Regions from separate parts of the Streptomyces sp. NBC_00012 genome, predicted to be linked through region 3. Evidence: riboswitches for the same ligand, from Rfam matches in the RefSeq annotation. Region 3 holds a riboswitch; each other region holds the start of a gene.
The links. A riboswitch is a leader RNA that binds a small molecule or an ion and turns the genes downstream of it on or off. The one in region 3 is predicted to bind thiamine pyrophosphate.
Positions count from the first base shown of each region.

Region 1: it holds a riboswitch for thiamine pyrophosphate, as region 3 does, so the genes downstream of both, OHA19_RS11500 (thiamine ABC transporter substrate binding subunit) here and thiO (glycine oxidase ThiO) in region 3, are expected to answer to the same signal.
Region 2: it holds a riboswitch for thiamine pyrophosphate, as region 3 does, so the genes downstream of both, thiC (phosphomethylpyrimidine synthase ThiC) here and thiO (glycine oxidase ThiO) in region 3, are expected to answer to the same signal.

Region 1 is NZ_CP108309.1:2,516,316-2,520,587, forward strand. It holds gene OHA19_RS11495 (ABC transporter permease) at 1-410, opposite strand, end outside; gene OHA19_RS11500 (thiamine ABC transporter substrate binding subunit) at 527-1,639, opposite strand; TPP riboswitch at 1,713-1,829, opposite strand; gene rlmN (23S rRNA (adenine(2503)-C(2))-methyltransferase RlmN) at 1,871-2,977, opposite strand; gene OHA19_RS11510 (phosphatidate cytidylyltransferase) at 3,071-4,156, opposite strand; gene frr (ribosome recycling factor) at 4,156-4,272, opposite strand, start outside.
Region 2 is NZ_CP108309.1:4,381,940-4,386,211, reverse strand. It holds gene OHA19_RS20165 (IclR family transcriptional regulator) at 1-258, shown strand, start outside; gene OHA19_RS20160 (SsgA family sporulation/cell division regulator) at 360-797, shown strand; gene OHA19_RS20155 (YibE/F family protein) at 877-2,199, opposite strand; TPP riboswitch at 2,270-2,403, shown strand; gene thiC (phosphomethylpyrimidine synthase ThiC) at 2,396-4,210, shown strand.
Region 3 is NZ_CP108309.1:6,405,100-6,409,371, reverse strand. It holds gene OHA19_RS29375 (Rv2175c family DNA-binding protein) at 92-457, opposite strand; gene OHA19_RS29370 (NAD(P)/FAD-dependent oxidoreductase) at 583-1,839, opposite strand; gene OHA19_RS29365 (hypothetical protein) at 1,868-2,212, opposite strand; TPP riboswitch at 2,264-2,376, shown strand; gene thiO (glycine oxidase ThiO) at 2,373-3,557, shown strand; gene thiS (sulfur carrier protein ThiS) at 3,554-3,790, shown strand; gene OHA19_RS29350 (thiazole synthase) at 3,793-4,272, shown strand, end outside.

The DNA.
Region 1 (4,272 bases), 3.9 Mb from region 3:
TAGTTGAAGAAGACATGCGCGAGCAGGATCGCCCAGACGGTGGTGTCGAGCCGTATTCCCCAGAGTTCGTCGAGGAATCCGCCGCGTCCCAGCAGCGCCAGGAAGGCCGTCCCGACGACCACGGTCGGCAGGACGAACGGCACCGTGACGACCGCCCGCAGCAGTTGTTTGCCGGGAAAGTCGAAGCGGGCGAAGACATAGGCGCCGGGCAGCGCGATCAGCAGGGTCAGCGCGGTCGAGGCGAGCGCCTGCCAGGTGGTGAACCAGAGCACGTCGCGGATGTCCGGCCGGGTCAGCACCTCGCCGATCCGGCCGAACTGCCAGACGCCGTCGACCTTCAGTCCCCGGCCGACGATCGCCACGACCGGGTAGGCGAAGAACAGCGCGAAGAACGCGACGGGTACGGCCATCAGGCCGAGCCGCACCGCGTTCCCACGCCGGGCCTTCGCGCGAGCGGCATCCGTGTGCGCGGACCGCGGGCGGGGAGTCTTCCCGCCCGCGTCCGTTCCGCGTACGGGACTCTTCGTTACTTCACTACGAGCGAGGACCACGACTGGACCCACTGCTCACGGTTCTTGGCGATCCGGTCCGGGGCCACGGTCGTCGGCCTGTCCACCGTCGCACCGAACTTCGTGAAGAGCTCCGGCAGCGCCGCGTCCTTGGCGACCGGGTTGACGAACATGTTGAGCGGCATGTCCTCCTGGAACTTCTTGCTGATCAGGAAGTCCAGCAGGGCCTTGCCGCCCGCCTCGTTCTTCGCACCGTCCAGCAGGCCGGCGAACTCGATCTGACGGAAGCAGGTCCCGGTGGCGACACCGGTCGGGGCCGTCGCCGGCTGCGGCTTCGCGTACAGCACCTCGACGGGCGGGCTGGAGGCGTACGAGACGACGAGCGGCCGGTCCGCCTTGGCCTTCTTTCCGCCCGCGGAGCCGGAGAACTCCTCGTTGTACGCCTGCTCCCAGCCGTCGACGACCTTGACGCCGTTGCGCTCCAGCTTCTTCCAGTAGTCCTGGTAGCCCTTCTCGCCGTACGTGGCGACGGTACCGAGGAGGAAACCGAGGCCGGGCGAGGAGGTGCCGGCGTTCTCGGTGACGAGCAAGTCCTTGTACGCGGGCTTCGCCAGGTCGTCGAAGGACTGCGGCGGCGCGAGCTTCTTGTCGGCGAAGTACTTCTTGTCGTAGTTGACGCAGATGTCGCCGGTGTCGATCGGGGTGACCCGGTGCTTGTCGGCGTCGAGCCGGGTGTCTGCCGCGACCCGGTCGATGCCCTTCGCCTCGTACGGCGTGAAGAGCCCGCTGTCGAGGGCGCGGGAGAGCAGCGTGTTGTCGACGCCGAAGAAGACGTCGCCGCGCGGGGAGCCCTTGGTCAGGATCTCCTGGTTGAGCGCGACACCCGCGTCGCCGCTCTTCAGCACCTTGACGGTGTATCCGGTCTCCTCGGTGAACTCCTTCAGCACGTCCTTGGACGCGTTGAAGGAGTCGTGGCTGACGAGGGTCACGGTCTTGGAGCCCGAGCCCTTCGTACCGCCGGAAGCGGAGGCCGAGTCGTCGGAACTCCCGCACCCGGCGAGTGCGGTGACGCCGAGCGCGGCGGCGACGGCCGAAGCCGCGAGCTGCCTGGTCCTGCGCGTGGTGGTCATTATGGATTCCTCCTGGGTTTTGGCCAGGAAGAGACGCGGCCCCGCCCGCGGGAAGCGGGCAGGGCGCAACAGCATGAGTTGATGACCGAACTTCCTACCCGGAATGACCCGGGCGAGGTTCAGAGGGTCTGCGGCCGACCTGTCCTCGGTGCCGCACTCTCAGCGCTGTGGCGCTCCCCTGTCGGAATATGAAGTTGATTTCGGGCCCAGATTACACGGGCCGTATCGGCCTCAGCGCTCGGCTGCCGCCAACTGACCGCAGGCCCCGTCGATCTCCTGGCCGCGGGTGTCCCGCACGGTGACCGGCACCCCGTGGGCGGCGATCGCCTCGACGAACGCCTTCTCGTCCTCGGGCCGCGAGGCGGTCCACTTCGAACCGGGCGTGGGGTTCAGCGGGATCAGGTTGACGTGCACCCGCTTGCCCTTGAGGAGCCGGCCGAGCCGGTCACCGCGCCACGCCTGGTCATTGATGTCGCGGATCAGTGCGTACTCGATGGAGATGCGGCGGCCGGACTTCTCCGCGTACTCCCACGCGGCGTCCAGCACCTCGCCGACCTTCCAGCGCGTGTTCACGGGAACGAGCGTGTCGCGCAGCTCGTCGTCCGGTGCGTGCAGCGAGACAGCGAGACGGCACTTGAAGCCCTCGTCGGCGAAGCGGAGCATCGCGGGCACCAGGCCCACGGTGGAGACGGTGATCCCGCGCTGCGAGAGCCCCAGCCCGTCCGGCTCCGGGTCGGTGAGCCGGCGGATCGCGCCGACCACCCGGTTGTAGTTGGCGAGCGGCTCGCCCATGCCCATGAAGACGATGTTGGAGAGCCGCGCCGGGCCGCCGGGGACCTCACCGTCACGCAGCGCCCGCATCCCGTCCACGATCTGGTGAACGATCTCGGCGGTCGACAGATTGCGGTCGAGACCGGCCTGTCCCGTGGCGCAGAACGGGCAGTTCATCCCGCATCCGGCCTGCGAGGAGATGCACATCGTCACCCGCTCCGGGTAGCGCATCAGGACGGACTCGACGAGCGTCCCGTCGTGCAGCTTCCACAGCGTCTTGCGGGTGGTGTCGTCGTCGCAGCTGATGTGACGGAGCACCGACATCAGGTCGGGGAACATCGCCTCGGCGAGCTTGTCCCGCGACGCGGCCGGGATGTTGGTCCACTCCGCCGGGTCGTGCGCGTACCGCGCGAAGTAGTGCTGCGAGAGCTGCTGGGCGCGGAACGGCTTCTCGCCGATCGCGGCGACGGCTTCCTTGCGCTCGGCGGGCGTGAGGTCTGCGAGATGCCGCGGCGGCTTCTTGGCTCCGCGGGGCGCGACGAAAGTGAGTTCTCCGGGCTTAGGCATGGTTCATCCAGTGTCGCAGACAGAACAGCGAGGGCCCGCCGTCCTGTGGACAGCGGGCCCTCACTCATAAAACCGCAGCTCAGGAGCCTGCTCTCAGTTGGAGCCGACGAACAGCACCAGCAGAAGCCAGACCACCGGGGCGGTCGGCAGCAGCGAGTCCAGCCGGTCCATGATGCCGCCGTGCCCCGGCAGCAGCGTGCCCATGTCCTTGATCCCGAGATCCCGCTTGATCATGGACTCGCCCAGGTCACCAAGGGTGGCGCTGGCCGCGACCGCGAGCCCGAGCAGGAGCCCCTGCCACCAGGAACCGCCGTCGATCAGGAACTGCATGCACAGCGCACCGGCGACCATCGCGAAGGCCACGGCGCCGAACAGACCCTCCCGGGTCTTTCCGGGGCTGATGCGCGGCGCCAGCTTGTGCTTCCCGAAGCGCCAGCCGACGGCGTACGCGCCCGTGTCGCTGACCACGGTCAGCAGCAGGAAGGTGAGTACCCGCTGCGGCCCGTCGTCGGCGGTCAGGAGCATGGCGACGAACGTGGCGAGGAACGGTACGTAGAACGCCGCGAACACACCGGCAGTGACGTCCTTGAGGTAGTCCTCGGGCGGTTCGGTCATCCGCCAGACGAGCACCGCAAGCGCGGTCAGCGCCATCGCCACCCAGGCGCCTTCGGCGCCCTGCGCGTACCCGGCCACCACCATCGCCGCGCCGCCCACCGCCAGCGGGACGAGCGGCGCCTTGATGCCCTTGCGCTCCTGGAGCCGCGAGGTGAGCTCCCAGAGACCCACGACGACGGCGACCACGATCACACCGACGAAGACGGCCTTCACGATGAACAGCGAGGCGACGATGACGGCGCCGAGCCCCACACCGACCCCTATGGCGGCTCGCAGATCACGGCCCGCACGCTTCTTCTGCGGGGGTGGCGACGCGGTGGACATGGACTCCTGCAGCTTCTCGTCACGGAACAGGGGGCCGCCGCTCAGGCGTCCGGCCCCCTGGTCCCGGTCATCACGGTCGTCAGCGTCTCTACCTGCGTCGGGAACGTCCGGCACGATGGGCATGGGCCGAGTCTGCTGGGCGCCATGCACATCGTATGCAGGACCCGCCGGGGCGGCCTGCATCTCGGGCGCACCCCAGTGGCCGGCTCCCTGCGGGGCGCCCCAGGAAGAGTCGTTCATCAGACTTCGAGCAGCTCGGCTTCCTTGTGCTTGAGCAGCTCGTCGACCTGAGCGACGTACTTCGCGGTGGTGTCGTCGAGCTCCTTCTCGGCGCGGCGCACCTCGTCCTCGCCCGA
Region 2 (4,272 bases), 2.0 Mb from region 3:
CGCTACTCGGTGAAGGACCGCGCCACGCTCCTCCAGCGGCTGCGTTCGCTGGAGCGGACGGAACCTGTCATCGAGCGACAGGAGTACGCCCTGGGAACGGTCTGCGCGGCCATCCCGATCACGGCCGGATTCACCGCTGCCGCGATGGCGATTTCTGTACCCCTGGACCAGGAAAGTCGGTTGCTCCCCGCAGTCGAACAACTACGTGGCGAAGTGGCCAACCTCTTGCGTTCGTTCGTGTTCTCTATCAGTATCTGAAAAATCACTCCTTGTGATCTGCTATCGCGTGCACCACGATGGCGTCAATAGGGCCACGGGGGATCATTCCTGGCCAGATTCATCTACTGCGGGGTTGAACGATGCGCGAGTCGGTTCAAGCTGAGGTCATGATGAGCTTCCTCGTTTCCGAGGAGCTCTCTTTCCGGATCCCGGTGGAGCTCCGGTACGAGGTCTGCGATCCGTATGCGATCCGGATGACCTTCCATCTGCCCGGTGACGCCCCCGTCACCTGGGCATTCGGCCGTGAGCTGCTGCTCGACGGCCTCAACAGTCCCAGTGGTGACGGCGATGTGCACATCGGTCCCACTGAGCCCGAGGGGCTGTCCGACGTACATATCCGGCTCCAGGTCGGCGAGGACCGGGCTCTCTTCAGGGCCGGTACGGCACCGCTTGTGGCGTTTCTCGACCGGACCGACAAGCTCGTGCCACTTGGGCAGGAGCGCACGCTGGGTGACTTCGAGGGCAATCTGGAAGACGCCCTGGGCCGCATTCTCGCCGAGGAACAGAACGCCGGCTGAGCAGAACGGCGCCGCCGACCGGCCCACCGGTCGAACACGGCGCCTGCCGAATGGGTGAATTACTCACCCGCGGAGATGCTCAAGGCCTCGCCCTGCGGCGACGGCGCTTCCCGGTCCGTACGGGTGCCGAAGCTCCGGCTTCCGCGCCGAGCCCTGTGCGGTCCGCGGAGACGACCAACGCGGCGAGCACCGTCGTCACCGGCACCGAGGCGACAAGTCCGATCGAGCCGACCAGCGTCCGTACGATCTCCTCTGCCACCAGCTCGCTGTTGGCCACCGTCCCCACGCTGCTCTGCGCGATGGAGAACAGGAGCAGCAACGGCAGCGCGGCGCCCGCGTAGGCGAGCACCAGAGTATTGACGACCGAGGCGATGTGGTCGCGCCCGATCCTGATCCCTGCCCGGTAAAGCCCCCGCACGCCCAACGTCGGGTTCGCCTGGTGGAGTTCCCAGACCGCCGAAGTCTGGGTCACGGTCACATCGTCGAGGACCCCGAGCGAACCGATGATGACACCGGCCAGAAGCAGACCGCTCATGTCGATGTGCGGGTACAGACCATGGATGAGGCCTGTGTTGTCGTCGGTGTTGCCGGTCAGGCTCGCCCAGCCGATGAAGAGCGATCCGAGCAGTCCGATCAGCAGCAGCGAAATCAACGTGCCGATCACCGCGACCGAGGTGCGGGCGGTCAGGCCGTGGCACATGTAGAGCGCGATCAGCATGATCGCACTGGCCCCGACCACCGCGACGAGCAGCGGATTCGATCCCTGGAGTATGGCCGGGAGGATGAACAGGGTCAGCACGGCGAACGAGACGGCGAGCGCGACCAGTGCCATCACCCCACGCATGCGGCCCACCGCGACCACGACCAGGGCGAAGATCCCGGCCAGCAGGGTCATCGGGAACTTCCGGTTCACATCCGTCACCGAGTACTGCAGATCCCGGGGTGCGTCGGGGGCGTACGCCACGACCACGCGCTGACCGTCGCGCAGCTGACGCGGTGCGTCGGGCTGGACGATCTCGATGAAGGTCCGGCCCTTGTCGTGACCGGTCGTCACTTCGATCTTCGCCTTCCCGCACCTCCCTTGCCCGTTCCCCGCCGAGGGCGTGGTGTCCTCGCCGATCGGCATCTGCGCCGCGTTCACGTCCTTGCAGTCCACCTTGTCGACATTCACCACCCTTCCCTGCTGGGTCTGCCGGTCGAATCCGACGCCGGTCCGTTCGTGCGCCGGCGCACCGCCCGGCCAGAGAGCCACCAGACCCACGAGAACGGCGGTGGCGAACGGGATCAGTACGGCCGCGATGACCTTGCGCAGATGCTTGGATACGGGCGCGGCAGGGCCATGGTTGTGCGAGTGACCGTGCTGCCGGCTCGGCGTTTCGAGGTCGATATGGGGGGAAGTCACCGGCCGATCATCGCAAGAAGAGACGGGCCCACTGTTCATCAGGCCGGACGGGGCGCTAGCGTGGAGGGACCTTTGCACACGCGGGAGCTCGGAGCACCGGGCTGAGAGGGCGCTGATCTCCGTACGTCCGTACGGGACAGGCTGCGCCGACCGCCGAACCTGTTACCGGGTAATGCCGGCGTAGGGAGTAGGTCTCATGACCACATCGGACGCACGCACGCCTGCCTCGAACCAGAGCGACGAGGCCGGGAAGTCCATCGGCTGGCACAAGGGATACGTCCAGGGCTCGCGCCCGGACCTCCGGGTGCCGGTCCGTCAGGTGCACCTCACCAACGGCAAGGACGTGACGTTGTACGACACGTCGGGTCCATACACCGATCCCACCGTCGAGACCGATGTCCGCCGCGGGCTCGCACCGCTGCGAGAGAACTGGATCATCGCCCGCGGCGACACCGAGGAGTACCCGGGCCGCCCCGGCCGCCCCGAGGACGACGGGCTCAAGCACACCTCGCCGCGAATGGGGTCTCCCCTGCTCGAGCAAAGCCGAGAGCCTGGGGAAGGACTGCGCAACCTCGACGCGGTATTCCCCGGCCGCCCGCGGCTGCCGCGCCGCAGCCGGGACGGACAGCCGGTGACCCAGCTCGCGTACGCCCGCCGGGGCGGGATCACCCCGGAGATGGAGTACGTGGCGATCCGGGAGAACGTCGAGCCCGAGGTGGTGCGTGAGGAGATCGCGGCCGGCCGGGCCGTGCTGCCGGCCAACGTCAACCACCCCGAGATCGAACCGATGATCATCGGCAAGCGGTTCCTGGTGAAGGTCAATGCCAACATCGGCAACTCCGCGGTGACTTCCTCCATCGAGGAGGAGGTGGAAAAGATGACGTGGGCGACGCGCTGGGGCGCCGATACCGTCATGGATCTGTCCACCGGCCGCAACATTCACACCACCCGTGAGTGGGTTCTGCGTAATTCACCCGTTCCGATCGGAACTGTCCCGCTCTACCAGGCGCTCGAAAAGGTCGACGGCCGGGCGGAGGAACTGACCTGGGAGATCTACAAGGACACCGTCATCGAGCAGGCCGAGCAGGGCGTCGACTACATGACGGTCCACGCCGGCGTGCGCCTGCCGTACGTGCCGCTGACCGCCCGCCGCAAGACCGGCATCGTCTCGCGCGGCGGCTCGATCATGGCGGCGTGGTGCCTCGCGCACCACAAGGAGTCGTTCCTGTACGAGCACTTCGAGGAGCTCTGCGAGATCCTCGCGACCTACGACGTGACGTATTCGCTGGGCGACGGGCTGCGGCCCGGCTCGATCGCCGACGCCAATGACGAGGCGCAGTTCGCCGAACTGCGCACGCTCGGCGAGCTGAACGCGGTCGCCAAGCGGTTCGGCGTCCAGACCATGATCGAGGGGCCGGGCCATGTCCCGATGCACAAGATCAAGGAGAACATCGACCTCCAGCAGGAGATCTGCGAGGAGGCGCCGTTCTACACGCTCGGCCCGCTGACCACCGATGTCGCGCCGGCGTACGACCACATCACCTCGGGCATCGGCGCGGCGATGATCGCGTGGTGGGGGACGGCGATGCTGTGCTACGTCACGCCGAAGGAGCACCTCGGCCTGCCCAACCGGGACGATGTGAAGACCGGCGTCATCACCTACAAGATCGCGGCGCACGCGGCCGATCTCGCCAAGGGGCACCCGGGGGCGCAGGACTGGGACGACGCGCTCTCCGACGCCCGGTTCGAGTTCCGCTGGGAGGACCAGTTCAACCTGGCCCTCGACCCGGACACCGCACGGGAGTTCCACGACGAGACGCTGCCCGCCGAGCCCGCGAAGACGGCGCACTTCTGCTCGATGTGCGGCCCGAAGTTCTGCTCGATGAAGATCTCCCAGGACATCCGGCGCGAGCACGGCGGTTCGCAGTCGGAGATCGAGGCGGGCATGGCGGAGAAGTCCAAGGAGTTCGCGGCGGCGGGCAACCGGGTCTATCTGCCGATCGCGGACTGATCCGGATCCGGGACGAGGTATCGCCCCGGAGGCCTCCGCCTTCGGGGCGATCGCTCCTGCCG
Region 3 (4,272 bases):
AGAGCGTGGTGGAGCGGGCTGTCGCCCGGGCGGTGAGGGGCGCGGGCCGCGCGGTGTCGCGCGGCCCGCCCCCCTCACATACGGCCGGCCGTCAGACGGCGAGCGCCTGGGCGCGGCGCTTCACCTCCGTGCCGCGATTCTCGCTCAGTGCCTGGGCGGGGGTGCCCGGCAGGGTCGGGTCGGGGGTGAAGAGCCACTCGAGCATCTCTTCGTCGTTGTAGCCGTCGTCCCTCAGGAGCGTCAGGGTGCCGGAGAGGCCCTTGACCACCTTGTCGCCGTCGATGAAGGCGGCAGGCACCTGGAGCGTCCGGTTCTCACCACGCCGTACGGCGATCAGCTGGCCCTCCTTGACCAGCTGCCGCACGCGCGTCACCTCGACATCGAGCATTTCGGCGATGTCGGGCAGGTGCAGCCAGGCGGGGACGAGAGCATCGGTCTTTGCGTCAATCTCGGTCACGGGGACAAGCCTGCCATCCCGCACCGACAGTCGATACCCGGACTCGGCTCTTCAGGGCCTCGCGGAGCACGTCTGCGAGGCGGCGGTGACCCGGGCGACGGTGGCCTGCCGCGGGCCACCGTCGGCTACTGACGGATCGCCGACTTCAGCGGTACGGAGGGGTCGGCGGCCCGTACCGGATCGAGCCGCGCCCCCGCCTCGATGAGCTTGCGGCCCTGCGCCAGATCACGTGGCCGGCCGACGGCGAGCACCGCGACCAGGACGTCGTCGCGCAGCCAGCACACCGACCAGGCGGGTCCGGCCGGATCGCCGCGCCACAGCAGGGTGTCGGCGCTCCCGTGGTGGCCCGCGTACTGCACGAACCGGTCGAACTGCTCTGACCAGAAGTACGGCACCGGGTCGTACGTCACCGGCTCCGGGGCCTCGCCGGCCGCCGCCTGGACGATGTTGGCGGCGGCGGTGCGCGGGCCCTGGAGCGCGTTGTCCCAGTGGTGGACGAGCAGGCGTTCGCCGTAGCGGGCGGAGGGGAACGAGGCGCAGTCGCCGACCGCGTACACATCGGGCGCCGAGGTGCGCAGCGCCGCGTCGGCGGTCACCGATCCGTCGGGGCCGAGCGCGATGCCGGAGCCGGTCAGCCAGCCGGTGGCGGGCCGGGCGCCGATTCCGACGACCACCGCTCCGGCCGGGACGGTACGGCCGTCCGCGAGGATCACCCGGCCCGGCTCCACGCTCTCGACCCGGGCCCCGGTGAGGAGTTCGGCGCCGATCTCCGCGTACCAGGCGGCCATCGGGGCGGCGACCTCCGCGGGCATCGCGCCCGCCAGGGGCCGGTCGGCGGCCTCGACGACGGTGACGGCGCAGCCGGCGGCGCGGGCCGCGGTGGCGAACTCGGCGCCGATCCAGCCCGCACCGACGACCACGACGCCGTGCTGCTGGTCGAGGACCGGCCGCAACCGTGCCGCGTCGTCGAGGGTGCGCAGCAGATGGACGCCGGGAACGCCCTCGGTGCCGGGCAGGACGACCGGTTCGGCGCCGGTCGCGATCACCAGGCTGTCGTAGGGAACGGGCCCTGACGGGGTGTCCAGTTCGTGCGCGCCCGGCCGCACTCCGGTGACCTCACGACCCAGTTGCAGATCGATGTCCAGCGCCTCGAAATCGATGTCGAAGGCGGAGTCCTCGGCCTTGCCGAGCAGCACCGCCTTGGACAGCGGGGGCCGGTCGTAGGGCTGGTGCGGTTCGGCGCCGATCAGGGTGACGGGGCCGGTGAAGCCCAGTTCCCGCAGGGCCACCGCGGTCTGCACCCCGGCCATGCCCGCACCGACGACGACCACGCGGTGTCCTGCCCGCCGGTCCGGCTGCTCTGACTGCTGCTGATCGCTCACCCGTACACCATAAGCACCTGACTGATCGTCAGGAAAGGGCGAGTTCCTCGACCGTGCTCGTCCCGCTGCCCTCCTGCGACTCCCACGCCCACCGCTCGTCCAGCCGGACCCGGCCGTCCGGGAGGTCGACGACGGTGGAGACGCAGTGGCCGCACGAGGTCGTCCCGTCCTGCTTCAGCTGGACGTACCGGAAGTCGAGGGTGTCGCCGTCCCTGGTACCGACGAGATGGCCGCGCACCACGTCGCCGCCCGCGTACTCGGCCCAGATCCGGCCGTCCTCCTCGTGGTACGTGAAGCGGGTACGGGTGCCGACCTGGCCGGGCGCCTGGTCGGCGACCGGGGCGAGGACGATTCCGTCGAGCGAACGGGCCACGGCGACCGCTCCTTCACTGGTCCGGTGGGACGGGGTCTAGGGTGGCCAACGTAAAACACTCGCGGGAGCCCGGACGCACCGGGCTGAGAGGGAGGCTGGGCGGCCTCCGACCGTACGAACCTGATCCGGGTCATGCCGGCGAAGGGAGGGGCTGGAGCCTATGCGTTCTTCTCGGAACGGAAACGGATCCGATGTCCTGGTCATCGGGGGCGGGATCATCGGCCTGGTGACGGCCTGGCGGGCCGCGCAGCGCGGACTGCGCACGGCGGTCGCCGACCCCGAACCGGGTGGCGGTGCCGCGCGGGTGGCGGCCGGCATGCTGGCCGCCGTCACCGAACTCCACTACGGCGAACAGCTGCTGCTGGCCCTCAACGTCGCCTCGGCGGCCCGCTATCCGGCCTTCGTGGCCGAGCTGGAGGCGGCGAGCGGGCAGGAGACCGGTTTCCGTGCCTGCGGCACCCTGGCCGTCGCGCTGGACTCCGACGACCGCGCCCATCTGCGGGAGCTGCACGCCCTCCAGCAGCGTTCGGGCCTCGAGTCGGAGTGGCTCACCGGCCGTGAGTGCCGCCGCCTGGAGCCGATGCTCGCGCCGGGCGTCCGGGGCGGCCTCCGGGTCGACGGCGACCACCAGATCGATCCCCGCCGACTGGCCGCCGCCCTGCTGACCGCCTGCGAGCGGGCCGGGGTGGTCTTCCACCGCGGCCGGGTGGAGCGCCTGAGCGTGGTGGGCGACCGGGCCGTCGGGGCGGTGCTCGCCGGGGGTACGGAGCTGACGGCCGACCAGGTCGTGCTCGCCGCGGGCAGCCTCAGCGGACGGCTGCCCGGGCTGCCGGACGAGGTGGTGCCGCCGGTCCGGCCGGTGAAGGGCCAGGTGGTACGGCTGACCGTGCCCGCCCGGTACGCGCCGTTCCTGAGCCGGACGGTCCGGGCCGTGGTCCGGGGCGGCCATCTCTATCTCGTACCGCGCGAGAACGGCGAACTGGTCGTCGGCGCCACCAGCGAGGAAATGGGCTGGGACACCACCGTCACCGCGGGTGGCGTCTACGAGCTGCTGCGGGACGCCCACGAACTGGTCCCCGGCATCACCGAACTGCCGCTCACCGAGACCCTGGCCGGTCTTCGCCCCGCCTCCCCCGACAACGCCCCGCTGCTCGGCCCCACCGCCCTGCCCGGCCTCCACCTCGCCACCGGCCACCACCGCAACGGGGTGCTGCTCACCCCCATCACCGGTGACGTCATGGCGGAGCTCCTCACCGGCGGCGAGCCGCCCGAGCAGGCCCGCCCCTTCACCCCGCACCGTTTCTCCTCCACCGCCGCCCCCGTACGTCAGGAGCAGCCCGCATGACCGAGCCCGCACCGTTCTCCGGGGCCACCGCCCTCTCCGTCTCCGTGAACGGCGAGGTCCGCAGCCTCGCCGGGGGCACCACCCTGGCGGCGCTCGTCGCCACGCTCACCACCGCGCACTCCGGTGTCGCGGCCGCCGTCAACGAGACCGTCGTACCGCGCGGCCGGTGGTCCGCCACCGCGCTCCTCGACGGTGACCGCGTCGAGGTCCTGACCGCGGTCCAGGGAGGCTGATCATGCCGGACGACCTCTTCGCCCTCGGCGACACCACGTTCGGCTCCCGGCTGATCATGGGGACGGGCGGGGCGGCCGGCCTCGACGTGCTGGAACGCTCCCTGACCGCCTCCGGCACCGAGCTGACCACCGTCGCGATGCGCCGCCTCGACCCGACCGTGCAGGGCTCGGTGCTCTCCGTCCTGGAGCGGCTCTCCATCCGCGTGCTGCCGAACACGGCCGGCTGCTTCACCGCGGGCGAGGCCGTGCTGACCGCCCGGCTGGCCCGCGAGGCGCTCGGCACCGACTGGATCAAGCTGGAGGTGGTGGCCGACGAGCGGACCCTGCTGCCGGATCCGGTCGAGCTGCTGGACGCCGCGGAGATCCTGGTGGACGACGGCTTCACCGTGCTGCCGTACACCAATGACGACCCGGTGCTGGCCCGCAGGCTCCAGGACGTGGGGTGCGCGGCGGTGATGCCGCTCGGCTCCCCCATCGGCTCC